DNA from 4 places in the Franconibacter pulveris genome. Region 1 is predicted to be linked to each of the others. Evidence: predicted binding sites of a transcription regulator. Region 1 holds the regulator's gene; each other region holds the start of a gene.
What was found. Region 1 encodes PurR, which represses purine synthesis genes. Its sites were predicted from a motif close to CANGCAAACGTTTGCNTG; they were not measured.

Region 1 (8,026 bases):
CCGATCGGCATACTATCTTTGCCGACAGCTCGCTTTACATACCGACAACGCGACGCGGGAAAGCGAAAAAATGCGCATTTTTTTTGCGCTTGATAACGAAACGTATCGATGACGGCAAATGGCTATTAACTTTTGTCATTTTTTTAGATTAGAATCGGCTGGTTTTTAAAAAATCATACGCGGGCACGATTGCCGCCATCATCAGGGGAATGCTCAGTGGCGCGGATTAATAAAATCACCATCACGCTCTGTGCTCTATTTTTTACCAGTCTGACACTGAGTCCGTTAACGCACGCTTCAGAAAACGCGCGTCCGTCGGCTATTCAAAAGGCGCACAGCGCTAAAACTAAGAAGAAAAGCAGCCAGATTAAGACCACCAGCAAGCAAAAATCCTCAGGCAAAACTTCCACTAAGCGCGTCGCCTCTTCTTCCAGCAAAAAAATCAAAGCGTCAGCATCCGGCAAAACACTTGCGCGGCGCGGTAAAATCTCCTCTTCTGACTTAACGCTGAAAGGCAAAAAAGCGCAGACGCTGGCCTACACCGAGCAGTGCACCAAACGCAAAGGCCATAAAAAACGCTGTGTGAAAGTTAAATCGGACCAGCCGACTACCATCGCCGCAGCGCATAAGCTTCGCGTGCAGAAAGCGCAAAAAACGGCGCTTACCAAGCTAATGGGCCAGATAGGCAAGCCTTACCGCTGGGGCGGCTCCTCGCCGCGCACCGGCTTCGATTGCAGCGGGCTTATCTACTACGCCTATAAAGATTTGGTGAAGTTCCGCATTCCGCGTACCGCTAATGAGATGTACCACCTGCGCGACGCCGCCCCGGTTGACCGAGGCGAGCTGGAGAGCGGCGATCTGGTCTTCTTCCGCACTCAGGGGCGCGGCACCGCCGATCACGTGGGCGTTTATGTCGGCAACGGCAAGTTTATCCAGTCTCCGCGCAGCGGTCGGGATATTCAGATAACTTCACTGAGCGAAGATTACTGGCAGCGTCACTATGTTGGCGCGCGTCGGGTGATGACGCCGCGTACCATCCGCTGAATTTTAAGCACAAAAAAAGGGAAGCCTGCGCTTCCCTTTTTTATTTATTCCGCCGCGAAGGCTTTTTCAGCATTGCGCCGTGAGGAGAAAAGGACCAGCAGCAGTCCCAGCGCGGCGATAATCGCCCCCATTAGCGGTACAACGCTGTAGCCAAGACCCGCCTGGATAACCGCGCCGCCTGCCGCCGCGCCCAGCGCGTTGCCGAGGTTAAACGCGCCGATGTTCACCGAAGAAGAAAGGCCCGGCGCTTCGCTCGCCACGCGCATTACGCGCATCTGCAACGGCGGCACTACGGCAAAGGTCGCCGCCCCCCAGATAACCATGCTTACCGCTGCGCCCACCTCGCTGCGCGCCAGCAGCGGGATAGCGGCCATAATCACAATCAGCAGCAGCAGGAATCCTTTAAGCGTGCCGTTCACCGAACGATCCGCCAGACGCCCGCCAAGGTAGTTGCCAATTGAGAAGCCTACGCCAATCAGCACCAGCATGCCGGTAATAAATGCAGGCGTAGCGTCGGTCACTTTATGCAGCACTGGCGCAATATAGGTGTAAAGCGTAAACATCGCGCCGGCGCCAAGCACCGTCGTCAGCAACGCGCTGACCACCTGCGGGCGCATCAGCACGGCCAGTTCGCTCTTAACATCGGGGCGCTCGCCCGCGCTGCCTTTCGGCAAGGAGAAAAAGAGGCTTATCATAGAGACGACGCCCAGCCCGGCCGTCGCCAGGAATGACATGCGCCAGCCGATAACTTCGCCAAGCCAGGTCGCCGCAGGCACGCCGCCGATGTTGGCGATAGTCAATCCCATAAACATGGTCGCCACCGCGCTCGCTTGCTTATGTTTCGGCACCACGCTTGCCGCCACGACGGAACCCAGCCCAAAGAAAGCGCCATGGTTGAGGCTGGTGAGGATGCGCGACGCCAACAGCGTGCCGTAATCCGGCGAAATGGCCGAGAGGACGTTGCCGACGGTAAAAATCGCCATCAGGAAGATAAGCGCGTTGCGGCGCGAGCGGTGCGAAAGCAGCAGCGTCATCAACGGCGCGCCAACCATCACCCCTATCGCATAGGCGCTAATCAACATGCCGGCGGCGGGTATAGACACATCAACGCCTTTCGCGATAACCGGCAGCAACCCCATCGGCGAGAACTCGGTGGTGCCGATACCAAAAGCGCCAATCGCCAGCGCCAGTAAAGGAAAATTAACTCTCATGCAAAACTCCAGACAAAACGAGAGAGCGTCAGCGGCTGTTGCGCAACTGACAAGAACGGAATGCCAATCAGCATGTCAGATATAGCTTTGGGACAGAAGTCACAAGAATCGCAAAAGATATTTGCGATTTTGTTAAGGGTGTAGCTTTTTTGTTATTTGCTAATGATTACCCGAACGGGCAATAAAAGAAAGGACAACGTGGGGATTTATAAGGAAAAATGATGAGGAGAGGGAAAGTTAACCCCTCTCCCGGCAAGCGAATCAGTGCATTACCGCCGTCAGCGCCGAAGCCACAATCAGACCCAGCACAACGACGGTGGTGACTAGCGAAAATTTCAGTTCGGTACTCATTTGTTCTCCTTTTTAACCCTACAAAAAGCGGGTGCGCTTCATTTTTACATAGTCGGACGCAAAAATCCTCTTTGATTTAGTCTGATATGCGTTTTCCCTCTTCCCCTTTTGCGCAAGATCGGCCAAAATTCTCGGCTAATTTATTATGTACCGGCCATTACCCCCCTCTCCTTCCAGCCGAACTGGCTTTTCCCGGCCTGATGCAACGTTTTCGTTGCCGCAAGGGGGTAGCGTAGGCAAACGTTTAACCAACGTTTTTTCAGGAAGTTAGGGCATGGTCTGGAGTGACAACTAATGGCAACAATTAAAGACGTCGCGAAGCGAGCAAACGTTTCCACTACAACCGTATCACATGTAATTAACAAAACCCGTTTTGTCGCGGAAGAGACGCGCAACGCGGTATGGGCGGCCATTAAAGAACTGCACTACTCGCCGAGCGCCGTGGCGCGCAGTCTTAAGGTTAACCACACCAAATCCATCGGTCTGCTCGCCACCAGCAGCGAAGCGCCCTATTTCGCAGAGATCATCGAAGCGGTGGAAAACAGCTGTTTCGCCAAGGGTTACACGCTGATTCTTGGCAACGCCCATAACAACCTGGAAAAACAGCGCGCTTACCTGTCGATGATGGCGCAAAAGCGCGTCGACGGTCTGCTGGTGATGTGCTCCGAATACCCGCAATCGCTGCTCAGCATGCTGGAAGAGTACCGTCACATTCCTATGGTGGTGATGGACTGGGGCGAGGCGAAAGCGGACTTCACCGACTCGGTAGTCGATAACGCCTTCCAGGGCGGATACATCGCCGGGCGCTATTTAATCGAACGCGGCCATCGCGAAATCGGCGTTATCCCGGGACCGCTTGAGCGCAACACCGGCGCAGGCCGCCTGGCGGGCTTTATGAAGGCGCTGAAGGAAGCGATGATCTCGATGCCGGAAAACTGGATTGTCCAGGGCGACTTCGAGCCGGAATCGGGCTATCGCGCCATGCAGCAGATGCTTTCGCAGCCGCACCGCCCCACCGCAGTCTTTTGCGGCGGCGATATCATGGCGATGGGCGCGATTTGCGCCGCCGACGAGATGGGGCTGCGCGTACCGCACGATATTTCTATTATTGGCTATGACAACGTGCGCAACGCCCGCTATTTCAGCCCGGCGCTGACCACTATTCACCAGCCGAAAGAGACCCTCGGCCAGACGGCGTTCAACATGCTGCTGGACCGTATTGTCAACAAGCGTGAAGAGTCGCAGACCATTGAAGTGCATCCGCGTCTGATTGAACGCCGCTCCGTGGCGGACGGTCCGTTCCGCGACTATCGCCGCTGATCCCTTCGGGGGCCGGCTAATCCGGCTCCCGCAACCACTCCCGATTCAACGTCTCGCTGTCTCCCAGATACGCCAGTAGCCACTGCAACGCTGGCGAGGCGTCGTTTTGCCGCCACGTCAGGCAGCAGGCAGCGTCCGGGAACGGGTTTTCCAGCGTCAGCGCTCGCCACTCGCCGCGCTTAAGCCACGGGCGCGCGAAATGCGAAGGCACCATGCCGACGCACAGACCCGCGCTCAGGCAATCCGCCGCCGAAGGCCAGTCCGGCACAATCACCCGACGCTGGTTATCCAGCAGCCAGGTAATGCGCTTGGGCAGCGAACGCGACGTATCCTCCAGCACCAGCGAGGGCCATTCGCGCAGCTGGTCGTCGCTAAGCGGCGCGTTCTGTTGCGCAAGGGGGTGCTGGCTTGCCACCACGCAATGCCAGCTCAACATGCCCATATCCCGAAACGCGTAGCGGCCGCCTACCGGAATCGCCTGCGTCGCGCCAATCGCCACCTCCACGCGTTCATCCGCCAGCGCGTCCCAGACGCCGTTGAAAACCTCCTGCGAAATTTTCAGTTCGACATCATTAAAATGCCGATAGAAATCCAGCACCAGCTGGCGGGTGCGTTCGGGGCGGACAATGTTATCGACAGCGATAGAAAGCTGCCCGCGCCAGCCGTTGGCTATTTGCTGGCACTGCTGACGCGTGATCATCATTTTTTTGATAACAGAGCGCCCTTCTTTTAAAAACCAGGCGCCGGCGGGCGTGAGCACTACGTCACGATGGCGGCGCTCGAAGAGTGGCACCGCCAGCCATTCCTCCAGTTGCCGCACCGTATAGCTCACGGCTGAGGGCACGCGGTGCAGCTCCTGCGCCGCCGCGCTGAAACTCCCGCTGCGAGCAACCGCATCAACCACTTCCAGAGAATATTCGGACCACATGTTATGCCTGCAAAATTTTTGAATGCAATCGCCAAATATTAGCGTTTCACATTGCAGGCTGCACTCTTTACACTCGCGGTCTTCGTTAAAGCGTCATAAGAGGAACTTATGCAACCCTCGAAAATTTTTCTTGTCTGGCTGGCCGGGCTTAGCGTGCTCGGCTTTCTGGCGACCGATATGTATCTGCCCGCTTTCGCCGCTATTCAGCAGGATCTGCAAACGCAGGCGGCGGCAATCAGCGCCTCCCTGAGCCTGTTTCTGGCGGGTTTCGCCGTGGCGCAGCTGATCTGGGGACCGCTTTCAGACCGCTTTGGCCGTCGTCCCGTTCTGCTGACGGGCCTCGCCATTTTCGCCGTCGGCTGCATAGGTATGCTGTGGGTGGAAAACGCGGCGGCGCTGCTGGCGTTGCGCTTCGTGCAGGCGGTAGGCGTGTGCGCCGCCGCGGTTATCTGGCAGGCGCTGGTCACGGATTACTACCCGGCGCACCGCGTTAATCGTATTTTCGCGACGATTATGCCGCTGGTGGGGCTTTCTCCGGCTCTGGCGCCGCTGCTGGGCAGTTGGCTGCTGAACCATTTCGAATGGCGGGCCATTTTCGTCGTACTGTTCGCCGTGACGCTGCTGCTGATGTTGCCAGCACTGCGCCTGCAGCCGCGAGTAAAACCTCATGCTGAGCCGCAGGCGGAAAAAATCCGCTTTGGCACCCTGCTGCGCTCATCCGCTTATCGCGGCAATGTGCTTATCTACGCCGCCTGCTCCGCCAGCTTTTTCGCCTGGCTGACCGGCTCACCCTTTATTCTTAGTGAAATGGGCTACAGCCCTGCTGTAATTGGCTTAAGTTATGTGCCGCAGACGATTGCCTTTCTTATCGGCGGCTATGGCTGCCGCGCTGCGCTGCAACGCTTGCCGGGCGCGCGGCTGCTGCCCTGGCTGCTGATAGCGTTTGCCCTGAGCGTGGCGGCGACCTGGGCGGTGGGGTTGTATGAAAACGCGACTCTGACGATGCTGCTCATTCCCTTCTGCCTGATGGCGATGGCGAATGGCGCTATCTATCCGATTGTCGTGGCGGCGGCGCTACAGCCGTTCCCACAGGCTACCGGTCGCGCGGCGGCGTTGCAGAATACGCTGCAACTGGGGCTCTGTTTTATCGCCAGTCTGCTGGTTTCCTGGCTGGTCGCCGCGCCGCTGCTTTCCACCACCAGCGTGATGTTAGCGACGGTGCTGCTGGTGGGCTGGGGCTATAAAATGCGGGGGCAAAAGAGGGCGGAAACTGAGCGACAACACGCGCCTTCTTCGTCACACGCATCATAACGGCATCGATAATGTCACATTTGTGTAATTAGGTTGCTAACAATATTCGGTTGAATCATCAGAATTTGCCGCCTATACTGATTCGCGGCTTTGCAATAAATCTCATAAATATTATGCAGTAACGGGAGCCGGAGCGCTCCCGTTTTGCTATGGAAGGCTTTTCTGGCAAGGGTATTCTCCCTTCCTCTGTTCTACGTCGGATATCAGGCACGCGGATTAGTCCGTGAGATTTCTCACAAGCCTCAAATTGCGACTACGCTGTTTGAAGGTTCTGATCACACAGGTGATGGAGAAGCTATGAGTTCATCGTGTATAGAAGAAGTCAGCATCCGGGACAATGAGTGGTATCGCATAGCAAGCGAAATGCTCAACCGGGCCGGCATAATCATTAACGGCCCCGCCCCCTCTGATATACAGGTTAAAAACCCCAATTTCTTTAAACGCGTTTTGCAGGAAGGTTCGCTGGGTCTTGGCGAAAGCTACATGGATGGCTGGTGGGAGTGCGAAAGACTCGACCAGTTCTTTACCAAAGTGCTGCGCGCCGGGCTGGAAAAACAGCTGCCCCACCATTTCAAAGATACGCTGCGCATTCTTGGCGCCCGCCTTGTTAACCTGCAGTCGAAAAAACGCGCCTGGATTGTCGGCAAAGAGCACTACGACCTCGGCAACGATCTCTTTACCCGCATGCTCGACCCGCACATGCAATATTCCTGCGGCTACTGGAAAGAAGCGGATAATCTCGTCGACGCCCAGAACAATAAGCTGAAGCTGATTTGCGACAAGCTGCAATTGCAGCCTGGGATGCGCCTGCTGGATATCGGCTGCGGGTGGGGCGGGCTGGCGGAGTTTGCCGCGCGTAATTACGGCGTTTCCGTGGTGGGCGTCACCATTTCCGCTGAACAGCAGAAAATGGCGCAGGCGCGCTGCCAGGGGCTGGATGTGACGATCCTGCTGCAGGATTATCGCGACCTGAACGATGCGTTTGACCGCATTGTGTCTGTCGGGATGTTCGAACATGTCGGCCCGAAAAATTACGCTACCTATTTTGACGTGGCCGACCGCAACCTCAAGCCGGACGGTATTTTCCTGCTGCATACTATTGGTTCGCGTAAAACCGATAACAATGTCGACCCGTGGATCGATAAATACATCTTCCCGAACGGCTGCCTGCCTTCCGTGCGGCAAATTGCCGACGCCAGCGAGCGCCATTTCGTGATGGAAGACTGGCATAATTTCGGCGCGGATTACGATAAGACCCTGATGGCCTGGCATGAGCGTTTCCTGAACGCCTGGCCGGAAATTGCAGATAACTATTCCGAGCGATTTAAGCGGATGTTCGTTTATTATCTGAACGCCTGCGCTGGCGCATTCCGCGCCCGGGATATTCAACTCTGGCAGGTGGTCTTCAGCCGCGGCATTGAAAACGGATTGCGCGTCCCCCGCTAAAAATAAACCCCGGTAAGCCCGGGGTTTATTTTTATTAAGATTTTACTTATTTAGGTTCTTCGTTAACCGCCAGCGCTGCGGCTGCCGCTTCGCGGCTTGCTAATACGCGCTCGACCGTATCCACAACCGCCTGCGTTTGCGGGTCGATTTCAATATTCACGCGCTGCCCCAGCTTTTTCGCCCCTAACGTTGTACGCTGCAGCGTTTCAGGAATTAAATAGACGCAAAAACGCGTCGGCGTCACCTCGCCCACCGTCAGACTAATGCCATCCACGCCGATAAAGCCTTTGTGCAGAATATACTTCATCAGCGTCGGGTCCTGTAATTTAAACCAGATCTGCCGGTTATTTTCCGAGGTCAGGATTTTAGCGACTTCCGCCGTAGTCATAATATGCCCGGACATTAAATGACCGCC
Region 2 (8,026 bases), 890 kb from region 1:
CACAAGCACAACCTGCAAACTACTAAGCTTGACCTGAGCTACTCGGAAACCTTCAACCAGACGCACCTGGCCGACGCTTACGAGCGTCTGCTGCTGGAAACCATGCGCGGCATTCAGGCGCTGTTTGTGCGCCGTGACGAAGTGGAAGAAGCGTGGAAGTGGGTTGACTCCATCACCGAAGCCTGGGCGGCGGATAACGATGCGCCGAAGCCTTACCAGGCCGGCACCTGGGGACCGGTGGCTTCTGTTGCGATGATCACCCGCGACGGCCGCTCCTGGAACGAGTTCGAATAACGCTGAACGCGCCGCCTGTTGCCAACTTTACCGGTAACATGATCTGGCGCAGCAGAGTGTGAAATTTTCTCTGATAAAGCCCTGCCCGGATTCACCGGCAGGGCTTTTTTCATTACACTGGCTGAAGCGATTTTTCCCCTGATGTCGCTTGCCTGATGCCTTAGTTATGCGTTGTATTACCCGCAGTGGCATCACGTCAGCGACAGCGAACCAAGAGGAAATTTTATGCACCCAGTAATGTTACGCGTAACAAAACGCATTGCCGAGCGCTCGCGCGCCTACCGTGAAGCCTACCTCGCAAGAATCAACGACGCCGCCAGCACGACGGTACACCGCTCCCAACTGGCCTGCGGCAACCTGGCGCACGGTTTTGCGGCCTGCCAGCCAGAAGATAAAGCCGCGTTGAAAAGCATGCTGCGTAACAATATCGCCATCATCACGTCCTACAACGACATGCTCTCGGCGCACCAGCCTTATGAGAGTTATCCGGCGCAGATCCGCAAGGCGCTGCACGCCGTTGGCGCGGTGGGGCAGGTGGCGGGCGGCGTGCCGGCGATGTGCGATGGCGTAACCCAGGGTCAGGACGGCATGGAGCTTTCGCTTTTAAGCCGCGAAGTAATAGCCATGTCCGCCGCCGTCGGGCTTTCCCATAACATGTTCGATGGAGCGCTTTATCTTGGCGTGTGCGACAAAATCGTGCCGGGGCTGGTGATGGCGGCGTTATCGTTTGGCCATCTCCCGGCGGTGTTTGTTCCCTCAGGGCCGATGGCGAGCGGCCTGCCCAACAAAGAAAAGGTCCGCATTCGCCAGCTTTACGCCGAAGGCAAAGTTGACCGTATGGCGCTGCTTGAATCGGAAGCGGCTTCTTACCATGCGCCGGGCACCTGCACTTTTTACGGCACCGCCAACACTAACCAGATGGTGGTGGAGTTTATGGGCATGCAGTTGCCGGGCTCCTCTTTCGTTCATCCTGACGCGCCGCTGCGCGAAGCGCTGACCGCCGCCGCCGCCCGGCAGGTGACGCGCCTGACCACCAACGGCAACGAAGGGCTGCCGCTCGGCAAAATGATTGATGAAAAAGTGGTGGTGAACGGCATCGTCGCGCTGCTGGCGACCGGCGGCTCAACTAACCACACCATGCACCTGGTGGCGATGGCGCGCGCGGCGGGCATTATTATCAACTGGGACGATTTCTCTGAGCTTTCCGACGTGGTGCCGCTGCTGGCGCGCCTCTACCCGAACGGCCCGGCGGATATCAACCACTTCCAGGCGGCGGGCGGCGTCCCGGTGCTGATGCGCGAGCTGCTAAAAGGCGGCCTGCTGCATGAAGATGTGCATACCGTGGCGGGGTTCGGCCTGAGCCGCTATACGCGTGAGCCATGGCTTAACAACGGCGAGCTGGACTGGCGCGACGGCGCAAGCGCGAGCCTCGACAGCGATATTATCGCCCCCATTGAACAGCCTTTCTCTCACCATGGCGGCACCAAAGTGCTGAGCGGCAACCTCGGACGCGCGGTGATGAAAACGTCCGCCGTTCCGCAGGAAAACCAGATTGTTGAAGCACCGGCCGTGGTGTTCGAAAGCCAGCATGATGTGGTGCCTGCGTTTGAAGCGGGCCTGCTGGATCGCGACTGCGTGGTGGTCGTGCGGCATCAGGGGCCGAAAGCCAACGGCATGCCAGAATTACATAAACTTATGCCGCCACTTGGTGTATTATTGGACCGCCGTTTCAAAATCGCACTGGTCACGGATGGTCGCCTCTCCGGCGCTTCCGGCAAGGTTCCTTCCGCCATCCACGTTACGCCTGAAGCCTGGGATGGCGGGCTGCTGGCGAAAGTGCGCGACGGCGATCTGATCCGCGTAAACGGACAAACCGGCGAACTGCAACTGCTGGTGGACGATGAAGAGCTGGCGCGTCGCGAAGCTTACCATCCCGATCTCAGCGCCCAGCGCGTGGGAACGGGGCGTGAGCTGTTTGGCGCGCTGCGTGAAAAACTGTCCGGCGCGGAGCAGGGGGCAACCTGCATCGCTTTTTAACACCGGGTGCGCGGCAGACCGCACCACACCGAATTTAATTAAATGGCGTGAGAGATCCACTGATGAAAAACTGGAAGACAAGTGCTGAACAGATCCTGAAGTCCGGTCCGGTTGTGCCGGTCATTGTTATCAACAAGCTGGAACATGCTGTGCCGATGGCGAAAGCGTTGGTGGCAGGCGGCGTGCGCGTGCTGGAAGTCACCCTGCGCACCGAATGCGCGCTGGAAGCTATCCGCGTTATCGCTAAAGAAGTGCCGGATGCAATCATCGGCGCAGGCACCGTGCTGAACGCAGAGCAGCTTAAAGCGGTAACTGAAGCGGGCGCGCAGTTCGCCATCAGCCCTGGCCTTACCGAGCCGCTGCTGAAAGCCGCCACCGAAGGCACTATTCCATTGATCCCAGGTATCAGCACCGTTTCTGAGTTAATGCTGGGCATGGACTACGGTCTGAAAGAGTTCAAATTCTTCCCGGCGGAAGCCAATGGCGGCACCAAAGCGCTGCAGGCTATCGCAGGCCCGTTCTCTCAGGTGCGTTTCTGCCCGACCGGCGGCATCTCTCCGGCTAACTACCGCGACTACCTGGCGCTGAAAAGCGTACTGTGCATCGGCGGCTCCTGGCTGGTGCCAGCCGACGCGATGGAAGCGGGCGACTGGGATCGCATTACTAAACTGGCTCGCGAAGCGGTTGAAGGCGCCAACTAACCCTTTGCCCGACAGTAAGAAGAAAGCCCCGTTGAACGGGGCTTTTTTTATGCCTTGACGCGGATGGCGGCGGCTGCCGCTTTGGCGCGAGTAATGGCGTCGTCAACCGTTTCGCCAGTGGCTAACGCGACGCCCAGGCGGCGCGTGCCGTTGATTTCCGGCTTGCCGAACAGGCGCAGCTGCAGCCCGGCGCCCAGTGCGGCGTCAACATTGTCATACTGCACATTTTCGCTCACCAGTTCAGGCAGGATAACCGCCGAGGCGCTCGGGCCATACTGGCGAATGCCGCCGACCGGCAAATCGAGGAAGGCGCGCACGTGCAGCGCGAACTCCGATAAATCCTGCGAAATCAGCGTTACCATGCCGGTATCATGCGGGCGAGGGGAGACTTCGCTGAAAACGACGTCGTCGCCGCAGACAAACAGCTCCACGCCGAACAGGCCGTGGCCCCCCAGCGCCAGCACCACGTCACGCGCTATTTCCTGCGCGCGCGCCAGCGCGGCTTCGCTCATCTGCTGCGGCTGCCAGGACTCGCGGTAGTCGCCCTCTTCCTGACGATGGCCTACCGGCGAGCAGAAATGCACGCCGTCGACCGCGCTCACGGTCAGTAACGTAATTTCGAAGTCAAATTCCACTACGCCTTCAACAATCACTCGTCCCGCGCCTGCCCGGCCGCCCTGTTGGGCATATTGCCAGGCTTTTTCAAGCTGTTCCGGCCCGCGAATAAAGCTCTGGCCTTTGCCGGATGAGCTCATCACCGGTTTAACGATGCAGGGAAAGCCGATTTCTTCAACGGCGGCCTGAAAAGCGGCTTCGCTGTCGGCGAAACGGTAGCTGGAGGTAGGAAGTTTAAGCTCTTCGGCGGCGAGACGACGGATGCCTTCGCGGTTCATGGTCAGTTTCGCGGCGCGCGCGCAGGGCACTACGCGCTGACCCTGCTGTTCAAGCTCAATCAGCATATCCGTCGCGATGGCTTCGATCTCCGGCACGATATAGTCCGGCATCTCTTTCGCCACCAGCGCTTTGAGCGCCGCCGCGTCCAGCATATTGATGACATGGCTGCGGTGCGCAACGTGCATGGCTGGCGCATCGGCGTAGCGGTCTACCGCAATCACCTCAACCCCAAGCTGCTGGCATTCGATAGCCACTTCTTTGCCCAGTTCGCCCGCCCCAAGCAGCATGACGCGCGTCGCTGCCGGACGCAGCGCGGTTCCTAATAGAGCCATAATAGTTTTCTCGCTATGCAGGAAATTGGCCGGAGTATAAACGAAAACGATTGCGCTTGCAGTAACAGGCATTTGCATGCCAAAGATGAATGCGTTATACTGTATAAATACACAGTAATGAGGGTTCAAAAATGGCGGTAGAAATTAAATACGTCGTAATCCGTGAGGGTGTGGAAAAAATGTCATTTGCCAGTAAAAAGGAAGCGGATGCCTGGGACAAAATGCTCGATCTCGCCGAGGCACTGGAAGGCTGGCTGCAGCATGCGCCGATAACCCTGGAAGAGGGGCAGACCGAGCAGCTCGCGCTGTGGATGGCGGAAAACAAAGACAGCCTGGGCGCTATCGTGCGTACCGGTCGTCTGCCGCAGGAAAATGGCGAGTCAGCGCCGGCTGAAAGCGATGAAAACGGCGCGGTGGCGTTAAGCGCGGCGCGTAAGCGCACCAAAGCCGCCTGATATCCGCATGAGGCGTAGCGCGCTACGGCGCGCTGGCCTGATGGGGCCTCCTCTGCTTTACCTTTCTTGTCTTCGCTCTTCGCTCTTCGCTCTTCGCTCTTCGCTCTCCGCTCTTCGCTCTCCGCTCTCCGCTCTTCGCTCTTCGCTCTCCGCTCTCCGCTCTCCGCTCTCCGCTCTCCGCTCTCCGCTCTCCTGTCGCTCTGCGCTTTTCTGGCGCCTCCCTGTAATTAATAAGGCTATTTCTCAAAGCCGCCTTCAAACCCTTGCGCTCCGTTGGTTTTATACCAGGCTTTCTCTGTACCAACAGTGGAGGGTAATAATGATGAAAAAGAGGAATCTTTTAGCCTGCGCTTTGCTCCTTGGCAGCGCCTGCGCCGCCCATGCCGATGACCCGCGCGAGGTGCCGTTCCCTAAATGCGAGGGCGCGAATGCGCAAACTATCGCCGCCAGCGTGAAGCGCGATTACCTGCAAAACCGCATTGTGCGCTGGGCGGATGACCAGAAGACGCTGGGCCAGGCGGACCCGGTGGCCTGGATTAACAGCAAGGAGATAACCGGCAAGGATGAAAAGTGGAAAGTGCCGCTGACGGTACGCGGTAAAAACAGAGACATTCACTATACCGTCACCGTCGACTGCAAAGCGGGCAAAGCCCACTACCAGCTTTAATTGCGCGGCAGGAGCAGCCGCTCCTGCCCGATTCTTTTCCCTCTCTTTGCCCTTCCAGACATTTCTTGACGCCTGCTCGCTTACGCTTTCGGGATACCCCCCAACAGCAGAGGACAGTCATGACCAACTGGATGAACCAACTTCAGTCAATGCTTGGCACTATCAGCAGCGGCAATAAAACCCAGAGCGGCGAAAGCGGCCTTGGCAAACTGCTCACTCCCGGCGCGCTGGGCGGCCTGGCTGGGCTGCTGGTGGCAAGCAAATCTTCCCGCAAGCTGCTTTCGAAATACGGCACCGGCGCGCTGATGGTGGGCGGCGGCGCGGTGGCGGGCACGGTGCTGTGGAACAAGTACAAAGACAAAATCCGCGCGGCGCATCAGGACGAGCCCGATTACGGCAAACCTGTCGCCTCGCTCGACCGGCGGGCGGAACGACTGATTACGGCGCTGGTGTTCGCCGCCAAAAGCGACGGGCATATTGATGACCAGGAGCGGGCCGCCATTGAACGGCAGCTTCGCGAAGCAGGCGTTGAAGGCGAGGGCAGGGCGGTGGTGCAGCAGGCTATCGATCAGCCGCTCGATCCGGCGCGACTGGCGCAGGATATTCGCGATGAAGAGGAAGCCCTGGAGATCTGGTACCTGAGCTGCGCGGTAATCGATGTCGATCACTTTATGGAGCGCAGCTATCTCAATGCCTTAGGCGACGCCCTGAAAATCCCGCAGGAGGTGCGCGAAGAGATAGAAAACGACATCCGCGAGCAGAAAAAAGCGCTGCCGCCATCGTAAAGAAGTCTTAATCTTAGGCATGTTTCGCTTGCAACACGCTGGGGTTTTGCCACCCTTACAGTGTGTTAACCGAAAAGAACAACGACATGCCACCTCAAGCTAAAAAAATACCTCACGCCATCACGCAGCATGGCGATACGCGAATCGATAACTATTACTGGCTGCGTGACGACGCCCGATCCGACCCTGACGTGCTGGATTATCTGCACGCGGAGAACGATTACGGGCGCAGCGTTATGGTGACGCAGGAAGCGCTGCAGGAACGGTTGCTCGGCGAAATGGTCAACCGCATCCCGCAGCGCGACGTTTCGGCGCCCTATGTCAAAAATGGTTATCGCTACCGCCAGGTGTACGAAACAGGCTGCGAATACGCCATCCACCAGCGTCAGTCCGTGCTGCTCTCTGAATGGGATGAGTGGGAGACGCTGCTGGATGGCAATAAGCGCGCCGCCCACAGCGAGTTCTACACGCTCGGCGGGTTCGACATTACGCCGGACAACACCACCCTGGCGCTGGCGGAAGATTTCCTCTCCCGGCGGCAATATGGCCTGCGATTTCGCAATCTGGAAACGGGCAACTGGTACCCCGAGGTGCTGGAGAACGTGACGCCAAGCTTCGTCTGGGCGAATGACTCCCGCACGCTGTACTACGTAAAAAAGCATGCCAAAACGCTGCTGCCCTACCAGGTCTGGCGGCACACGGTAGGGACGCCGGCAAGCGAAGATGAGATGATCTACGAGGAGAAAGATGAGACGTTTTATGTCAGCGTCCATAAAACCACCTCGCAACATTTCATTGAAATTTACCTCGCCAGCGCCACCACCACGGAAGTCCTGCTGGTGGACGCCGAGTTGCCGGATGCGCCGACGCTCTGCTTTCTGCCGCGCCGTAAGGATCACGAATACAGCATCGACCACTTCCAGCACACTTTTTATATTCGCTCAAACCGCGACGGCAAAAACTTCGGTCTTTATCGCAGCAAGCTGCGCAACGAACAGCGCTGGGAAGTGCTTATTCCCCCGCGCGAGCAGATCATGCTGGAGGGCTTTACGCTCTTTACCGACTGGTTGGTAGTGGAAGAGCGCCAGCGCGGCCTGACCAGCCTGCGGCAAATAAACCGCAAAACGCGGGAAGTTACCGGCATCGCTTTTGACGACCCGGCCTATGTCACCTGGCTTGCTTTCAACCCCGAGCCGCATACGTCGCGGCTGCGCTACGGCTATTCTTCAATGACCACGCCGGATACGCTCTTTGAGCTGGATATGGACACCGGCGAGCGCAGGGTATTAAAACAGACCGACGTCGCCGGTTTCGACGCCAGCAATTACCGCAGCGAACATATCTGGGTCACCGCGCGCGACGGCGAGGAAGTGCCCGTTTCGCTGGTTTATCATAAAAAGCATTTCCAGCGCGGGCGTAACCCGCTGCTGGTCTATGGCTACGGTTCCTACGGCACCAGTATTGACGCCGATTTCAGCGCCAGCCGTTTGAGCCTGCTCGATCGCGGCTTTGTTTACGCCATCGCCCACATCCGCGGCGGCGGCGAACTGGGTCAGCGCTGGTATGAAGAGGGCAAATTCCTCAAGAAGAAAAACACCTTTAATGATTATCTCGATGTCTGCGACGCGCTGGTGGAGCATGGCTATGGCGACCCGCGCAACCTGTTCGGCATGGGCGGCAGCGCAGGCGGGATGCTGATGGGGGCGGTAATCAACGAAAGGCCGGCGCTGTTTAAAGGCGTTATCGCCCAGGTGCCTTTCGTCGATGTGGTCACCACCATGCTGGATGAGTCTATCCCGCTGACGACCGGTGAGTTTGAAGAGTGGGGAAATCCGAAAGAGGAAACGTACTACCACTACAT
Region 3 (8,026 bases), 1.7 Mb from region 1:
ATCTGGGAGACGCTGACGGTGAAGGACGCGAAGGTCAACTTCGACAGCCAGCTTGAAAAGCTGGAAGAAGCTATCCCGTCCGCCGATGACTACGATATCTATGGCGTATACCCGGCGATTGACGCCTGCGTGGCGCTGAGCGAGCTGCTTCACTCCCGCCTGAGCGGCGAAACGCTGGAGCACGCTATCGAAGTCAGCAAAACCTCAATCACCACCGTAGCGATGCTGGAGATGACTCAGGCTGGCCGCGAAATGACCGATGATGAGCTGAAAGCTAACCCGGCGGTAGAGCAGGAATGGGATATTCAGTGGGAAATTTTCCGTCTGCTCGCCGCCTGCGAAGAGCGGGATGTTGAGCTAATCAAGGGGCTGCGCAGCGACCTGCGCGAAGATGGCGTCAGTAATATCGGTATAAATTTGCAGCAATGAGACAACAAAACGTGATTTACGACCTGTTTTGTCTCACCTGAAGGCTTCCAATTAGCCCCCCGTCTGGTCTACATTTGGGAGGCGAAAAAAAGTGGCTATCGGTGCGTGTATGCAGGAGAGTGCTTTTCAGGCATTTCCGTCGCACTCGATGCTTAGCAAGCGATAAACACATTGTAAGGATAACTTATGAACAAGACTCAACTGATTGATGTAATTGCGGACAAGGCTGACCTGTCTAAAGCGCAAGCGAAAGCTGCTCTGGAATCCACTCTGGCTGCGATTACTGAGTCTCTGAAAGAAGGTGATGCTGTACAACTGGTTGGTTTCGGAACCTTCAAAGTGAACCACCGCGCTGAGCGTACTGGCCGCAACCCGCAGACCGGTAAAGAAATCAAAATCGCCGCAGCTAACGTGCCGGCGTTTGTTTCTGGTAAAGCACTGAAAGACGCTATCAAATAAGATTGCGCATGGCAGTGAACAGTTTTAACAGAGGGGCGATATCGCCCCTTTTGTTTATCCGCCGTCCGCTCTGGGCGCTTGCAGGCGCATTGCTGCTGAGCGCCTGTAGCCATGACGATTCGCTTCCTGCTTTTACCGCCAGCGGCTATGCGGCCGACCAGGGCGCGGTGCGAATCTGGCGTAAAGACAGCGGCGATACGGTTCATCTTTTTACTGCCTTCAGCCCCTGGCGCAGTGGCGACACGTCAACCAGCGACTACCGCTGGCAGGGCGACCAGCTCTCTTCTATTGAAATCAACGTTTACGGCAAGCCGCCGGAAAGCATTAAGGCCCGCTTCGACGACCGCGGCAACCTGAGCTTTATGCAGCGCGAGGTAAATGGTCAGAAACAGCAGCTCTCAAGCGACCAGATAGCGCTTTATCAGTACCGCGCAGAGCAACTGCATAATATCAGTAATGCGCTTCGCGCTGGACGAGTGGTGCTGCGTCAGGGCCGTTGGCATGCCAACCGCACGGTGACGACGTGTGAAGGGCAAACGGTAAAGCCAGAGCTTGACGCCCTGGCGCTAAGCCATATTGAACGCCGCCAGAGTCGCTCCTCTCTTGACGTTAGCGTGGCCTGGCTGGAATCGCCGGATGGCGCGCAGCTTCTGCTGGTGGCCAATCAGGATTACTGTCGCTGGCAGCCAAAAGCTGACAGCTTCTGACAAAGATAAAAAAAGCGGCGGGATAACCCGCCGCTTTTTATTTACGCCTGCGTTTATTATTTTTGCCGCTCGCGAGCAATAGCGCGATAGCCGATATCCTGGCGGCTGAAACAACCGTCCCAGTGAATATCCGCCATCAGCTTATAAGCGCGCTGCTGCGCCTGCGCCACGCTGTCGCCAAGCGCCGTTACGCAGAGCACGCGTCCGCCGCTGGTAACCACCTGCTCGTCTTCACGCAGCGTCGTGCCGGCGTGGAAAACTTTGCCGTCGCCGTTGGCAATCTCTTCCAGCGGCAGGCCATGAATAACGTCGCCGGTGCGGTAGTCGCCCGGATAACCGCCCGCCGCCATCACCACGCCAAGAGAAGGACGCGGATCCCATTGCGATTGCACGGTATCGAGCTTGCCTTCGCAGGCGGCCAGACACAGATCCACAAGATCAGACTGCAGGCGCAACATGATAGGCTGCGTTTCCGGATCGCCGAAGCGGCAGTTGAATTCAATCACCTTCGGGTTGCCCTGTTTGTCGATCATCAGACCGGCATACAGGAAGCCAGTATAGGTGTTGCCTTCCGCCGCCATGCCGCGCACGGTAGGCCATATCACGCGGTCCATGGCGCGCTGGAAGACTTCATCAGTAACAACCGGCGCCGGGGAGTATGCGCCCATGCCGCCGGTATTCGGGCCGGTGTCGCCGTCGCCCACGCGTTTATGATCCTGGCTGGTGGCCATTGGCTCAACATGCTCGCCGTCCACCATCACGATAAAGCTGGCTTCTTCGCCGTCGAGAAACTCTTCCACCACAATACGGTGGCCCGCATCGCCAAACGCGTTGCCTGCCAGCATATCTTTCGCCGCCGCTTCCGCTTCTTCCAGCGTCATGGCGACAATTACGCCTTTGCCGGCCGCCAGACCGTCGGCTTTGATAACAATCGGCGCGCCTTGTTTGCGGATATAAGCTAACGCTGGCTCAATATCGGTGAAGTTCTGATACTCCGCCGTCGGGATGTGATGACGCGCCAGGAAGTCCTTGGTGAACGCTTTTGAACCTTCAAGCTGCGCTGCGCCTTTAGTCGGGCCGAAAATCATCAGGCCGGCTTCACGAAAGGCATCCACAACGCCAATTACCAGCGGCGCTTCCGGGCCGACAATAGTAAGATCGATTTTCTCATTCTGCGCAAAGCTCAGCAGCGCCGGAATATCGGTCGCGCTGATAGCGACATTCTGCAACGTCGGCTCAAGCGCGGTGCCAGCATTGCCCGGCGCGACAAATACCGTTTCCACCTTCGGCGACTGCGCGGCTTTCCAGGCCAGCGCATGCTCGCGCCCGCCGTTGCCAATCACTAATACTTTCATTGTTACGCTCCCTGATTAATGACGGAAATGACGCATGTCGGTGAAGATCATTGCAAGGCCGTGCTCATCTGCCGCAGCGATAACTTCATCGTCGCGAATAGATCCGCCCGGCTGGATCACGCAGGTCACGCCTACGGCTGCTGCTGCGTCGATGCCGTCGCGGAACGGGAAGAACGCGTCAGAGGCCATGGCGGAGCCTTTTACTTCCAGCCCTTCATCCCCCGCTTTAATGCCGGCGATTTTGGCCGAGTAAACGCGGCTCATCTGACCCGCGCCGATGCCGATGGTCATGTTCTCTTTCGCATAAACAATAGCGTTAGACTTCACAAACTTTGCGACTTTCCAGCAGAACAGCGCGTCGCGCAGTTCCTGTTCGGTCGGCTGGCGTTTCGTCACTACGCGCAGATCGCCTTCGGTCACCATGCCCAGGTCGCGGTCCTGTACCAGCAGCCCGCCATTCACGCGTTTGAAATCAAGGCCCGCTACGCGGGATTGCCACTCGCCGCAAACCAGCACGCGTACGTTCTGTTTAGCCGCGGTGATTTTCAGCGCTTCTTCGCTGGCGGACGGGGCGATAATCACTTCTACAAACTGGCGGGAGATAATTGCCTGCGCGGTTTGCGCATCCAGCTCGCGGTTGAAAGCGATAATGCCGCCGAAGGCGGACGTTGGGTCGGTTTTATAGGCGCGGTCGTAAGCTTCCAGAATAGAGTTGCTCACCGCCACGCCGCACGGGTTGGCATGTTTAACGATGACGCAGGCCGGTTCGCTAAACTCTTTTACGCATTCCAGCGCCGCGTCGGTGTCTGCGATGTTGTTATAAGAGAGCGCTTTGCCCTGCACCTGCTGCGCGGTTGCAACGGAAGCCTCTTTTATCTCTTCTTCTATATAGAAGGCGGCTTGCTGGTGGCTGTTCTCGCCGTAACGCATATCCTGCTTTTTAATAAAGCTCAGGTTCAGCGTGCGCGGGAAACGACCGGCTGGCTCTTTCGTCTCACCGTGATAGGCGGGCACGAGGCTGCCGAAGTAGTTGGCAATCATGCCGTCATAAGCGGCGGTATGCTCGAAAGCTTTAATCGCAAGGTCGAAACGGGTTTCAAGCGTGAGCGAGCCTTCGTTCGCGTCCAGCTCATTAATAATGGCTTCGTAGTCGCTGCTCTTAACCACAATAGCGACATCTTTATGGTTCTTGGCGGCGGAGCGGACCATCGTCGGGCCGCCGATATCAATATTTTCTACCGCGTCTTCCAGCGTACAGCCTTCACGGGCAACGGTCTGGGCAAAGGGATAAAGGTTGACGACCACCATATCGATAGGGGAGATGGCGTGCTGCGCCATTATCTCATCATCCTGACCGCGGCGGCCGAGGATGCCGCCATGTACTTTGGGATGCAGGGTTTTGACGCGTCCATCCATCATTTCCGGGAAACCGGTATAGTCAGAGACTTCGGTGACCGGCAGACCCGCTTGCGCCAGCAGACGCGCGGTGCCGCCTGTAGAGAGCAGCTCGACGCCACGTTGAGAGAGCGCCTGGGCAAATTCGACGATACCGGCTTTATCAGAAACGCTGAGCAGAGCGCGGCGTACAGGACGACGTTGTTGCATGGTATTAAATCCCCTGGATTTTGGTTCATTGCAAAGAGCGTTAGCTGAATATTGCACATTTCTTCTCGCAAAACTCAGCTAACGCCCCGAAAGGGGCATCCTTGTCATCGGGGTGACATTGTAACGAAAACGTTTGCGCGGCGCTCGCAAAATTTCGGGTTCAGCTGGGTTTGTGGATAACTCTGTATATAAAAGGGTATAAGGGCGGGTTTTGCTGGGGAATTCAGCAGTCAGTCATTTTTGTGTCATTTTCCTGTTGCGACGAAAAGAGAACTCCCTATAATGCGCCTCCATCGACACGGCGCTGGTGAACAACATCACACAGCGACGGTGAGTCGGAAGAGAAAAAATCCTGAAATTAAGGGTTGACTCTGAAAGAGGAAAGCGTAATATACGCCACCTCGCGACAGCAGGCTGAATGCCGCGTCGCACTGCTCTTTAACAATTTGTCAGACAATCTGTGTGGGCACTCAGGGCTGCGATATCTTAACGTCTTCGGACGATAAATGATTAGCAAGTCTCATGAGTGAACACGTAATTCATTACGAAGTTTAATTCATTGAGCATCAAACTTTAATTGAAGAGTTTGATCATGGCTCAGATTGAACGCTGGCGGCAGGCCTAACACATGCAAGTCGAGCGGCAGCGGGAAGTAGCTTGCTACTTTGCCGGCGAGCGGCGGACGGGTGAGTAATGTCTGGGAAACTGCCTGATGGAGGGGGATAACCACTGGAAACGGTGGCTAATACCGCATAACGTCGCAAGACCAAAGTGGGGGACCTTCGGGCCTCATGCCATCAGATGTGCCCAGATGGGATTAGCTTGTAGGTGGGGTAACGGCTCACCTAGGCGACGATCCCTAGCTGGTCTGAGAGGATGACCAGCCACACTGGAACTGAGACACGGTCCAGACTCCTACGGGAGGCAGCAGTGGGGAATATTGCACAATGGGCGCAAGCCTGATGCAGCCATGCCGCGTGTATGAAGAAGGCCTTCGGGTTGTAAAGTACTTTCAGTGAGGAGGAAGGCGTGATGCTTAATACGCATCGCGATTGACGTTACTCACAGAAGAAGCACCGGCTAACTCCGTGCCAGCAGCCGCGGTAATACGGAGGGTGCAAGCGTTAATCGGAATTACTGGGCGTAAAGCGCACGCAGGCGGTCTGTTAAGTCAGATGTGAAATCCCCGGGCTCAACCCGGGAACTGCATTTGAAACTGGCAGGCTTGAGTCTCGTAGAGGGGGGTAGAATTCCAGGTGTAGCGGTGAAATGCGTAGAGATCTGGAGGAATACCGGTGGCGAAGGCGGCCCCCTGGACGAAGACTGACGCTCAGGTGCGAAAGCGTGGGGAGCAAACAGGATTAGATACCCTGGTAGTCCACGCCGTAAACGATGTCGACTTGGAGGTTGTGCCCTTGAGGCGTGGCTTCCGGAGCTAACGCGTTAAGTCGACCGCCTGGGGAGTACGGCCGCAAGGTTAAAACTCAAATGAATTGACGGGGGCCCGCACAAGCGGTGGAGCATGTGGTTTAATTCGATGCAACGCGAAGAACCTTACCTGGCCTTGACATCCAGAGAACTTTCCAGAGATGGATTGGTGCCTTCGGGAACTCTGAGACAGGTGCTGCATGGCTGTCGTCAGCTCGTGTTGTGAAATGTTGGGTTAAGTCCCGCAACGAGCGCAACCCTTATCCTTTGTTGCCAGCGGTTAGGCCGGGAACTCAAAGGAGACTGCCGGTGATAAACCGGAGGAAGGTGGGGATGACGTCAAGTCATCATGGCCCTTACGGCCAGGGCTACACACGTGCTACAATGGCGCATACAAAGAGAAGCGACCTCGCGAGAGCAAGCGGACCTCATAAAGTGCGTCGTAGTCCGGATTGGAGTCTGCAACTCGACTCCATGAAGTCGGAATCGCTAGTAATCGTGGATCAGAATGCCACGGTGAATACGTTCCCGGGCCTTGTACACACCGCCCGTCACACCATGGGAGTGGGTTGCAAAAGAAGTAGGTAGCTTAACCTTCGGGAGGGCGCTTACCACTTTGTGATTCATGACTGGGGTGAAGTCGTAACAAGGTAACCGTAGGGGAACCTGCGGTTGGATCACCTCCTTACCTTAAAGATACCTCCCTGAAGTGCTCACACAGATTGTCTGACGAAAAACGAGCAGTAAAACCTCTACAGGCTTGTAGCTCAGGTGGTTAGAGCGCACCCCTGATAAGGGTGAGGTCGGTGGTTCAAGTCCACTCAGGCCTACCAACTCTTTTGAGTTGCAGAGGTTTTAACTACTGTATGGGGCTATAGCTCAGCTGGGAGAGCGCCTGCTTTGCACGCAGGAGGTCTGCGGTTCGATCCCGCATAGCTCCACCATCACTTCAGAGTGTACTCGGTGAGTATACTGCGAAGTATTTGCTCTTTAACAATCCGGAACAAGCTGAAAATTGAAACGACATGTCGTCGCATTCCTCCGTAATAAGGAATGACGCACGATATGTTCGAGTCTCTCAAATGCTTGCAGCACGATGATGATTCTCAGGAAACATCTTCGGGTTGTGAGGTTAAGCGACTAAGCGTACACGGTGGATGCCCTGGCAGTCAGAGGCGATGAAGGACGTGCTAATCTGCGAAAAGCGTCGGTAAGCTGATATGAGGCGTTATAACCGACGATGTCCGAATGGGGAAACCCAGTGCAATCCGTTGCACTATCGTTAGCTGAATACATAGGCTAACGAGGCGAACCGGGGGAACTGAAACATCTAAGTACCCCGAGGAAAAGAAATCAACCGAGATTCCCCCAGTAGCGGCGAGCGAACGGGGAACAGCCCAGAGCCTGAATCAGCTTGTGTGTCAGTGGAAGCGTCTGGAAAGTCGCACGATACAGGGTGAAAGTCCCGTACACGAAGGCACACAGGCTGTGAGCTCGATGAGTAGGGCGGGACACGTGATATCCTGTCTGAAGATGGGGGGACCATCCTCCAAGGCTAAATACTCCTGACTGACCGATAGTGAACCAGTACCGTGAGGGAAAGGCGAAAAGAACCCCGGCGAGGGGAGTGAAACAGAACCTGAAACCGTGTACGTACAAGCAGTGGGAGCCTTCGTAAGAGGGTGACTGCGTACCTTTTGTATAATGGGTCAGCGACTTATATTCTGTAGCAAGGTTAACCGTATAGGGGAGCCGAAGGGAAACCGAGTCTTAACCGGGCGTTAAGTTGCAGGGTATAGACCCGAAACCCGGTGATCTAGCCATGGGCAGGTTGAAGGTTGGGTAACACTAACTGGAGGACCGAACCGACTAATGTTGAAAAATTAGCGGATGACCTGTGGCTGGGGGTGAAAGGCCAATCAAACCGGGAGATAGCTGGTTCTCCCCGAAAGCTATTTAGGTAGCGCCTCGTGAACTCATCTCCGGGGGTAGAGCACTGTTTCGGCTAGGGGGCCATCCCGGCTTACCAACCCGATGCAAACT
Region 4 (8,026 bases), 1.5 Mb from region 1:
ACGATCGGGCGTGATAAGCCCGTCTTTTTCGCCCATCGCCAGCAGCACTTCGTGCGCCGCTTTGATGGTGCCGGAGGCGCCAAGCGCCACGCTCCAGCCATGCAGGCGATACTGCCAGGCGAGGCTTTCCAGCTTTTGCACCGCCGCAAGACGAGCGCGACGGAAATTATCCGGCGTTATCTCGCCATTGGCGAAGAAATGCTGCGCAAAACTCACGCACCCCATCCGACGGCTTTCCACCAGCTGCGGCTCGAAATCTTCACCGATAACAAGCTCCGTCGAGCCGCCGCCGATATCAATAACCAGCTTGCGGCCGCGCTCTGGCTGCGTATGCTCCACTCCCATAAAAATCAGGCGCGCTTCTTCATTGCCCGAAATGATTTCGATGGGGTAGGGGATAACCTGTTCAGCGCGCTTAAGAAACTCCGGCGCGTTAACTGCCTGACGCAGGGTATGGGTGCCAACAATGCAGACGTTAGCGGGCGAGAAGCCCTGCAACCGTTCGGCAAAGAGCGAAAGGCAGGAGAGGCCGCGCTCCATGGCCTCCTCCGTCAGCATATTATTGGCGTCCAGCCCGTCGGCCAGATGCACACGCTGTTTCAGTCGTCCGATGATTTGCATCGCGCCATCCACAACGCGGGCGATGACCATATGGAAGCTGTTAGAGCCGAGGTCGACCGCAGCGAATTCCTGCGGTCGCGGAGCTTGTGAGTTTATCGGCATAGAGTATCAGTCAGGTTGCTCGAGTGATTTGAGATAGTCGTAAATCGCCAGCTGCGCGCGCACTTTCCGGCGATTGCCGCGCGGCACGTAGCGATTGCTCAGTTCTTTATCGATAATACGGGCTTTCACCGTATCGCTGAACAAGATGTCGATAATATCCAGGATCCGCTGCTTGAGTCGAGGATCAAGCAACGGCGCGGCAACTTCGATACGGTAATCGATGTTGCGCGTCATCCAGTCTGCGGAAGAAAGATAAACCTGCTTATCGCCGCCGCGCTCGAAGATATAGATGCGATCGTGCTCAAGATAGCGGTCCACGATGCTGATTACACGAATATTATCACTCAGCCCTTCCAGCTGCGGGAGAAGCGAGCACATACCGCGAATCAGCAGGTTTACCGGCACGCCGGCGCTCGAAGCGGCGTAAAGCCGGTCCACCAGACCTTTATCGACGAGGTTATTCAGCTTAAGCGTAATGCCGGCAGGCAAGCCCTGCTGCGCATTGGCGATCTCGGTGTCTATCATCTCATAAAGCAGGCGGCGAGAATTTTGCGGCGACACCAGCAGGTAGTCGAAGCTCACCGGGCGATAGGGGTTCTCGATAAAATTAAAGACGCGGCGCACTTCGTTGGTGATGCGCGCATCGGCGGTCAGCAGCGAGTAGTCGGTATAAATGCGCGCGGTTTTCTCGTTAAAGTTACCGGTGCCGATATGGGCGTAACGCACCACTTCCTCTCCCTCTTTACGGGAGATAAGGAACAGTTTGGCGTGAATTTTAAGCCCGGGGGCGGAGAAAATAACATGCACGCCCGCCTCGGTGAGGCGTTTCGCCCAGTGGATATTCGCTTCTTCATCAAAGCGCGCCTGAAGCTCCACCACCACCGTCACTTTTTTGCCGTTGTGCGCCGCATGGATCATGGAGTCGATGATGCGGGAATCTTTCGCCACGCGGTAGATGTTTATCTTAATAGCCAGCACGCTTGGGTCGAACGACGCCTGACGCAGCAGCTCCAGCACATGTTCGAAAGTGTGGTAGGGGTAGTAGAGCAGCACGTCGCGCTCGCGAATGGCGTCAAAGCCGTTGCGGAATTTATCAAACCAGATATGACGCAGGCGCGGCAGCGGCTTGTTCACCAGGTTTGCTTTGCCGACATTCGGGAAGCTGATGAAGTCTTTGAAGTTGTGATAACGACCGCCTGGAATTATCGAGTCGTAGCGAGAAATAGAGAGCTTCTGGCGCAGCATTTCTACCATCGCGTCCGGCATATCGCGTTGATAAACAAAGCGTACCGGCTCAGCGGTCAGACGCTGCTTGAGGCTTGACGACATAAGTTCCAGCAGGCTCGACTCCATCTCATGCACTAAATCGTACTCGGCGTCGCGCGTCATCTTCATGGAGTAAGCGTTGAGCGCGTCGTAATCGAAAAAGCCCTTAAAGATGTCTTCCAGACAGAAACGCAGGATGTTATCCAAAAGAATCATTGGTTTACGTCGGCGCGGCGCTTCCGGCGGCAGGTTGACGAAGCGCGGTACTTTGTCGGAGGGGATCTCAAGCAGCGCATAGCGGATTTCATCGCCGCGAATAATCTCCACCGCCAGATAGGTGTAATCGTCTTTCAGAAACTGAACGAGATCGGTGTCGCGGTTGATAAGCGTAGGGGTAATGTGCTGGCGCAGATAATGTTTGAAATAGTGGCGCAGCCAGGTTTGCTGATTCTCAGAAAGCTGTCTTTCGTTAATGAGGAAAATTTGATTGCGCGCCATCTCCAGCAGCAGATCGTTATACAGGCCGTCAAACTCTTGATCCGCTTTCAACACGCGGGACTGGATCTTGCCTAACAGGTGGCGGGAATGTGAGTGTGAACCCTGCTCTTCGCTAATGATGATACGGCGCTTGAGTTCCGCGAAGCGCACCTTGTAAAACTCATCGAGGTTGTTGGAGTAAATCCCCAAAAAACGCATGCGCTCAATCAGCGGGTTGCTTTTGTCCGCCGCCTCCTGGAGCACGCGCTCGTTGAAAGAGAGCCAACTCAGTTCTTTTTCGATATATAGCTTTTCCTGACCCATTACTACTCACACTCCGGTTTATTCACTCGGGACGTGGCAAATCCGTCTCAGCCGCTATTATGGCGAGCATTGCCGCACGATGTCCAACTGTGCCAGAGAAGTATGACAAGAAAGCGCGCGGCCTGCCGAAAATGGACTGAACATATTGAAAAAAGGGCCATTTGGCCCTTTTTATCATTCGTCTGCAGCGTGTCCCTGAGCGGGAAGCGGGAGTCCGTCCAGCCAGGCGGCGCCATCGCGCATCGCCAGACGTCCGTCGACATACCAGCTTATTACCAGCGGGTAAATGGCGTGTTCCTGATGCTGCACGCGGGCGGTTATCTCCTCTTCCGTGTCGCCCGGGAAAACCGGCACTTTCGCCTGCAAAATAACCGGTCCGCCGTCGAGTTCGTCGGTGACAAAATGTACCGAAGTGCCGTGCTCTTCGTCGCCGTTTTCCAGTACCTGGCGGTGAGTATGCAGACCTGGATACTTCGGCAGTAGGGAAGGGTGAATATTGATAAGCCGCCCCTGATAATGCGCGACAAAATCGGGGCTGAGGATGCGCATATAGCCTGCCAGCACCACGAGGTCCGGCGCGTAGGCGTCGATCTCCTGCATGAGCTCGCGGTCGAAAGCTTCGCGGCTGGCGAACTGCGCCGCTGTCAGCGCATGGGCGGGAATGCCCGCCTCGCGCGCGCGCTCAAGGCCGAACGCGTCGGCCTTATTGCTGAACACCGCTTTGATGGCGCCGTTAATCCGCTTTGTCTCGCAGGCGTCGATAATCGCCTGCAGATTGCTTCCGTTGCCGGAAATAAGCACCACGATGTTTTTCATTACTCAATAACCACGCGCTGTTCGGAATCAGAAGCGTTGATGATACCGATTTTCCACGCCTTTTCACCTTTGCTGTTAAGCAGTTGCAGCGCGCCGTCCACCTCAGAGGCGGGCAGGGCGATAACCATGCCGACGCCGCAGTTGAAGGTGCGATACATCTCGTGACGGCTGACGTTGCCCGCCTGCTGCAGCCAGGTAAACACCGCAGGCCACTGCCATGACGATTCGTCGATAACGGCCTGGGTGTTATCCGGCAGCACGCGCGGAATATTCTCCCAGAAGCCGCCGCCGGTCAGGTGGGCGATAGCATGCACATCGACTTTCTCAATCAGCTCCAGCACGGATTTGACATAAATGCGCGTCGGCGCCAGCAGGTGATCCGCCAGCGGTTTGCCTTCCAGTTCGGTAGCTTGCGGGTCCGCGCCGCTCACCTCAAGGATTTTGCGCACCAGCGAATAGCCGTTGGAGTGCGGGCCGCTGGAGCCAAGGGCTATCAGCACATCGCCATCCGCCACTTTTGCGCCGTCGATAATTTCAGATTTTTCAACCACGCCTACGCAAAAACCAGCGACGTCGTAATCTTCGCCGTGATACATGCCCGGCATTTCGGCGGTTTCGCCGCCTACCAGCGCGCAACCCGATTGCAGGCAGCCTTCGGCGATGCCGCTAATCACGCTGGAAGCCGTCTCTACGTCCAGCTTGCCGGTCGCGTAATAGTCGAGGAAAAAGAGCGGCTCGGCGCCCTGAACCACCAGATCGTTAACGCACATGGCGACAAGGTCGATACCGATTGTGTCGTGACGCTTCAGATCCATCGCCAGGCGCAGCTTGGTGCCGACGCCGTCAGTGCCGGAGACCAGCACGGGCTCGCGATATTTTTGCGGCAGAGCGCACAGCGCGCCGAATCCGCCCAGTCCACCCATCACTTCCGGGCGGCGGGTCTTTTTCACTACGCCTTTGATGCGGTCAACCAGAGCGTTGCCTGCGTCAATATCTACACCGGCGTCTTTATAGCTGAGAGAGGTTTTATCGGTCACTGCACAATCCCCACGCGGTTGCGGTTGGTGGTATAAGAGAAAACGCGGCAATTCTAACAGCCAAGGCAAACGTTTGCTATCCCCTTCTCTTTGAGAAAGCGCTTCTGCCTTTGGCTGACTGATTCCCGTTCGCTTGATCGCGATCAAGCCCATTACGTATGGCGCGCGCTTGAAAAAGCGGTATAATCCGGCGATTTTTTTTGTGGTAGCCACTTTTCTGGGGAGAAAGAGTATGAAGATCGTGGAAGTGAAACACCCACTCGTCAAACACAAGCTTGGCCTGATGCGCGAGCATGACATCAGCACCAAACGCTTTCGTGAACTCGCCTCTGAAGTCGGGAGCCTGCTGACCTACGAAGCGACCTCCGACCTGGCTACCGAAAAAGTAACCATCGAAGGCTGGAACGGCCCGGTGGAAGTCGAACAGATTAAAGGTAAGAAGATTACGGTAGTGCCTATCCTTCGCGCCGGGCTTGGCATGATGGAAGGGGTACTGGAGCACGTGCCGAGCGCGCGCATCAGCGTGGTAGGCATCTACCGTGACGAAACCACGCTTGAGCCAGTGCCTTACTTCCAGAAACTGGTTTCGAATATCGACGAGCGCATGGCGCTGGTGGTCGACCCGATGCTGGCGACCGGCGGTTCGATGATAGCCACCATCGATCTGCTGAAAAAAGCGGGCTGCAGCAGCATCAAAGTGCTGGTGCTGGTAGCGGCGCCGGAAGGCATCGCGGCGCTGGAAAAAGCGCATCCGGACGTTGAGCTTTACACCGCTTCTATCGACAAAGGACTGAATGAGCACGGATACATTATTCCGGGCCTCGGCGACGCGGGCGACAAGATATTTGGTACGAAATAAAAAATGAGCCGACTTTGATAGTCGGCTTTTTTTTGGTCCAGCAACATAACATTTGCACACAACGACACTTGAGGAAAACACTATGACGCGCCGTGCTATCGGGGTAAGTGAAAGACCGCCGCTTTTACAGACTATCCCGCTTAGTTTGCAGCACCTGTTCGCCATGTTTGGCGCTACCGTGCTGGTGCCAATCCTGTTTCATATCAACCCGGCTACCGTGCTGCTGTTCAACGGCATCGGTACGCTGCTTTATCTCTTTATCTGTAAAGGAAAAATTCCCGCTTATCTGGGCTCAAGCTTTGCCTTTATCTCACCGGTGCTGCTGCTGCTGCCGCTCGGTTATGAGATGGCGCTGGGCGGCTTTATCGTCTGCGGCGCGCTCTTTTGCCTGGTGGCGCTGATCGTGAAAAAAGCGGGAACCGGCTGGCTGGATGTGATGTTCCCGCCTGCGGCGATGGGCGCCATTGTCGCCGTTATTGGCCTGGAGCTGGCGGGCGTCGCCGCCAACATGGCAGGCTTGCTGCCGGCGCAAGGGCAGACAGCGGATTCCACGACCATCACCATCTCGCTGGTAACGCTGGCGGTAACGGTATTCGGCTCCGTGCTGTTCCGCGGCTTCCTCGCCATTATCCCGATTTTGATTGGCGTGCTGGCGGGCTACGCGCTCTCTTTTGCGCTGGGCGTTGTGGACACCGCGCCTATCCAGCAGGCGCACTGGTTTGCATTGCCGACGTTTTACACCCCGCGTTTTGAATGGTTCGCCATCTTTACCATTCTGCCTGCGGCGCTGGTGGTTATCGCCGAACATGTCGGTCACCTGGTGGTAACGGCGAACATTGTGAAGAAAGATCTGCTGCGCGACCCGGGCCTGCACCGCTCGATGTTCGCCAACGGCTTCTCCACCATGATTTCCGGTTTCTTCGGCTCCACGCCGAACACCACTTATGGCGAGAACATCGGCGTAATGGCAATCACCCGCGTTTACAGCACCTGGGTTATCGGCGGCGCGGCTATTATCGCCATTCTGCTCTCTTGCGTCGGCAAGCTGGCCGCGGCGATTCAGATAATCCCGGTGCCGGTGATGGGCGGCGTTTCGCTGCTGCTTTACGGCGTAATTGGCGCCTCCGGCATCCGCGTGCTGATCGAATCCAAAGTCGATTACAGCAAAGCGCAGAACCTGATCCTGACCTCCGTGATTCTGATTATCGGCGTGAGCGGCGCGAAAGTGCATGTTGGCGCGGCGGAGTTGAAAGGCATGGCGCTGGCGACTATCGTCGGCGTAGGTTTAAGCCTTATTTTCAAACTTATCAGCGTGTTGCGCCCGGAAGAGGTGGTGCTGGACGCGGATGAACAGGCTGAAAAACATTCCTGATCCTGATACCGGGCGGCGATCCGCCCGGTTCAACAGCGAAACGATTCTGTGGTAAACTCAGCGCGTTTTTCTGTAAGCCTTTGAAGAGGTCCCTCTGAACACTCCGGCACAGCTCTCTTTGCCGCTCTGGCTGCCCGACGATGAAACCTTCGCAAGTTTCTGGCCGGGTGATAATCCTTCGCTTTTAGCCGCGCTACAGAATGTGCTGCGCCAGGAGCACAGCGGGTACATCTATTTCTGGGCCAGAGAAGGGGCCGGTCGCAGCCACCTGCTGCACGCCGCCTGTGCCGAGCTTTCCCAGCGCGGCGACGCCGTGGGCTACGTTCCGCTCGATAAGCGCACCTGGTTCGTACCGGAAGTGCTGGAAGGAATGGAGCAACTCTCGCTGGTCTGTATCGACAACATCGAATGCATTGCCGGCGACGAGCCCTGGGAGATGGCTATCTTCAATCTCTACAACCGGATCCTGGAGTCGGGCAATACCCGGCTGTTGATCACAGGCGATCGTCCGCCGCGCCAGCTTAACCTGCATCTGCCGGATCTCGCTTCGCGCCTCGACTGGGGGCAAATCTATAAGCTGCAGCCGCTTTCGGATGACGACAAGCTGCAGGCGCTGCAACTGCGCGCGCGTTTACGCGGGTTTGAGCTGCCGGAAGATGTGGGGCGCTTTCTGCTTAAACGCCTGGATCGCGAGATGCGCACGCTGTTTATGACGCTTGATCAACTCGACAGAGCTTCTATTACCGCCCAGCGCAAGCTGACCATTCCGTTTGTCAAAGAGATTCTGAATCTATAGCGGGCAGGGTGCCCGCTACAAGGTGAGGATTACAGGATTTCCAGCACTGACTCCGGCGGGCGGCCAATGCGCGCCTGGCCGTTGTTAACCACAACCGGGCGTTCAATCAGCTTCGGGTTATTCACCATCGCCGCAATCAACGCCTCGTCATTTGTTTCATCAGCAAGCTTAAGCTCTTTATAGCAATCCTCTTTAGTGCGCATAAGCTCGCGCGGGCTCTTCATGCCGAGCATGTGCAATAACCCTTTCAGCGTCTGCGCATCGGGCGGCGTATCCAGATAAAGCACTACCTGCGGCTCAACGCCGCGCGCTTTTAACAGGTTCAGCGTTTCGCGGCTTTTAGAGCAGCGCGGGTT

Region 2: a site for PurR is predicted at 4,298-4,315, ahead of purT (formate-dependent phosphoribosylglycinamide formyltransferase). Genes of this name have one in related genera too.
Region 3: a site for PurR is predicted at 4,678-4,695, ahead of purH (bifunctional phosphoribosylaminoimidazolecarboxamide formyltransferase/IMP cyclohydrolase). Genes of this name have one in related genera too.
Region 4: a site for PurR is predicted at 4,706-4,723, ahead of purM (phosphoribosylformylglycinamidine cyclo-ligase). Genes of this name have one in related genera too.

The regions. Positions count from the first base shown of each region.
Region 1 covers NZ_CM165555.1:2,023,172-2,031,197, reverse strand. The annotation lists gene ACU4F7_RS09660 (C40 family peptidase) at 217-1,044, shown strand; gene ACU4F7_RS09655 (MFS transporter) at 1,089-2,255, opposite strand; gene cydH (cytochrome bd-I oxidase subunit CydH) at 2,517-2,606, opposite strand; gene purR (HTH-type transcriptional repressor PurR) at 2,901-3,926, shown strand; gene punR (DNA-binding transcriptional activator PunR) at 3,943-4,854, opposite strand; gene punC (purine nucleoside transporter PunC) at 4,963-6,165, shown strand; gene cfa (cyclopropane fatty acyl phospholipid synthase) at 6,463-7,611, shown strand; gene ACU4F7_RS09625 (riboflavin synthase) at 7,658-8,026, opposite strand, start outside.
Region 2 covers NZ_CM165555.1:2,916,074-2,924,099, reverse strand. The annotation lists gene zwf (glucose-6-phosphate dehydrogenase) at 1-294, shown strand, start outside; gene edd (phosphogluconate dehydratase) at 520-2,331, shown strand; gene ACU4F7_RS13795 (bifunctional 4-hydroxy-2-oxoglutarate aldolase/2-dehydro-3-deoxy-phosphogluconate aldolase) at 2,394-3,032, shown strand; gene purT (formate-dependent phosphoribosylglycinamide formyltransferase) at 3,080-4,258, opposite strand; gene ACU4F7_RS13785 (YebG family protein) at 4,390-4,713, shown strand; gene yebF (protein YebF) at 5,033-5,380, shown strand; gene ACU4F7_RS13775 (tellurite resistance TerB family protein) at 5,500-6,165, shown strand; gene ptrB (oligopeptidase B) at 6,252-8,026, shown strand, end outside.
Region 3 covers NZ_CM165555.1:300,528-308,553, forward strand. The annotation lists gene ACU4F7_RS01520 (YjaG family protein) at 1-429, shown strand, start outside; gene hupA (nucleoid-associated protein HU-alpha) at 616-888, shown strand; gene ACU4F7_RS01530 (DUF1481 domain-containing protein) at 897-1,595, shown strand; gene purD (phosphoribosylamine--glycine ligase) at 1,652-2,950, opposite strand; gene purH (bifunctional phosphoribosylaminoimidazolecarboxamide formyltransferase/IMP cyclohydrolase) at 2,966-4,555, opposite strand; rRNA gene ACU4F7_RS01545 (16S ribosomal RNA) at 5,130-6,671, shown strand; tRNA gene ACU4F7_RS01550 (tRNA-Ile) at 6,740-6,816, shown strand; tRNA gene ACU4F7_RS01555 (tRNA-Ala) at 6,852-6,927, shown strand; rRNA gene ACU4F7_RS01560 (23S ribosomal RNA) at 7,114-8,026, shown strand, end outside.
Region 4 covers NZ_CM165555.1:3,496,254-3,504,279, reverse strand. The annotation lists gene ppx (exopolyphosphatase) at 1-723, opposite strand, end outside; gene ppk1 (polyphosphate kinase 1) at 730-2,790, opposite strand; gene purN (phosphoribosylglycinamide formyltransferase) at 2,965-3,606, opposite strand; gene purM (phosphoribosylformylglycinamidine cyclo-ligase) at 3,606-4,643, opposite strand; gene upp (uracil phosphoribosyltransferase) at 4,876-5,502, shown strand; gene uraA (uracil permease) at 5,585-6,874, shown strand; gene ACU4F7_RS16520 (DnaA inactivator Hda) at 6,969-7,670, shown strand; gene arsC (arsenate reductase (glutaredoxin)) at 7,700-8,026, opposite strand, start outside.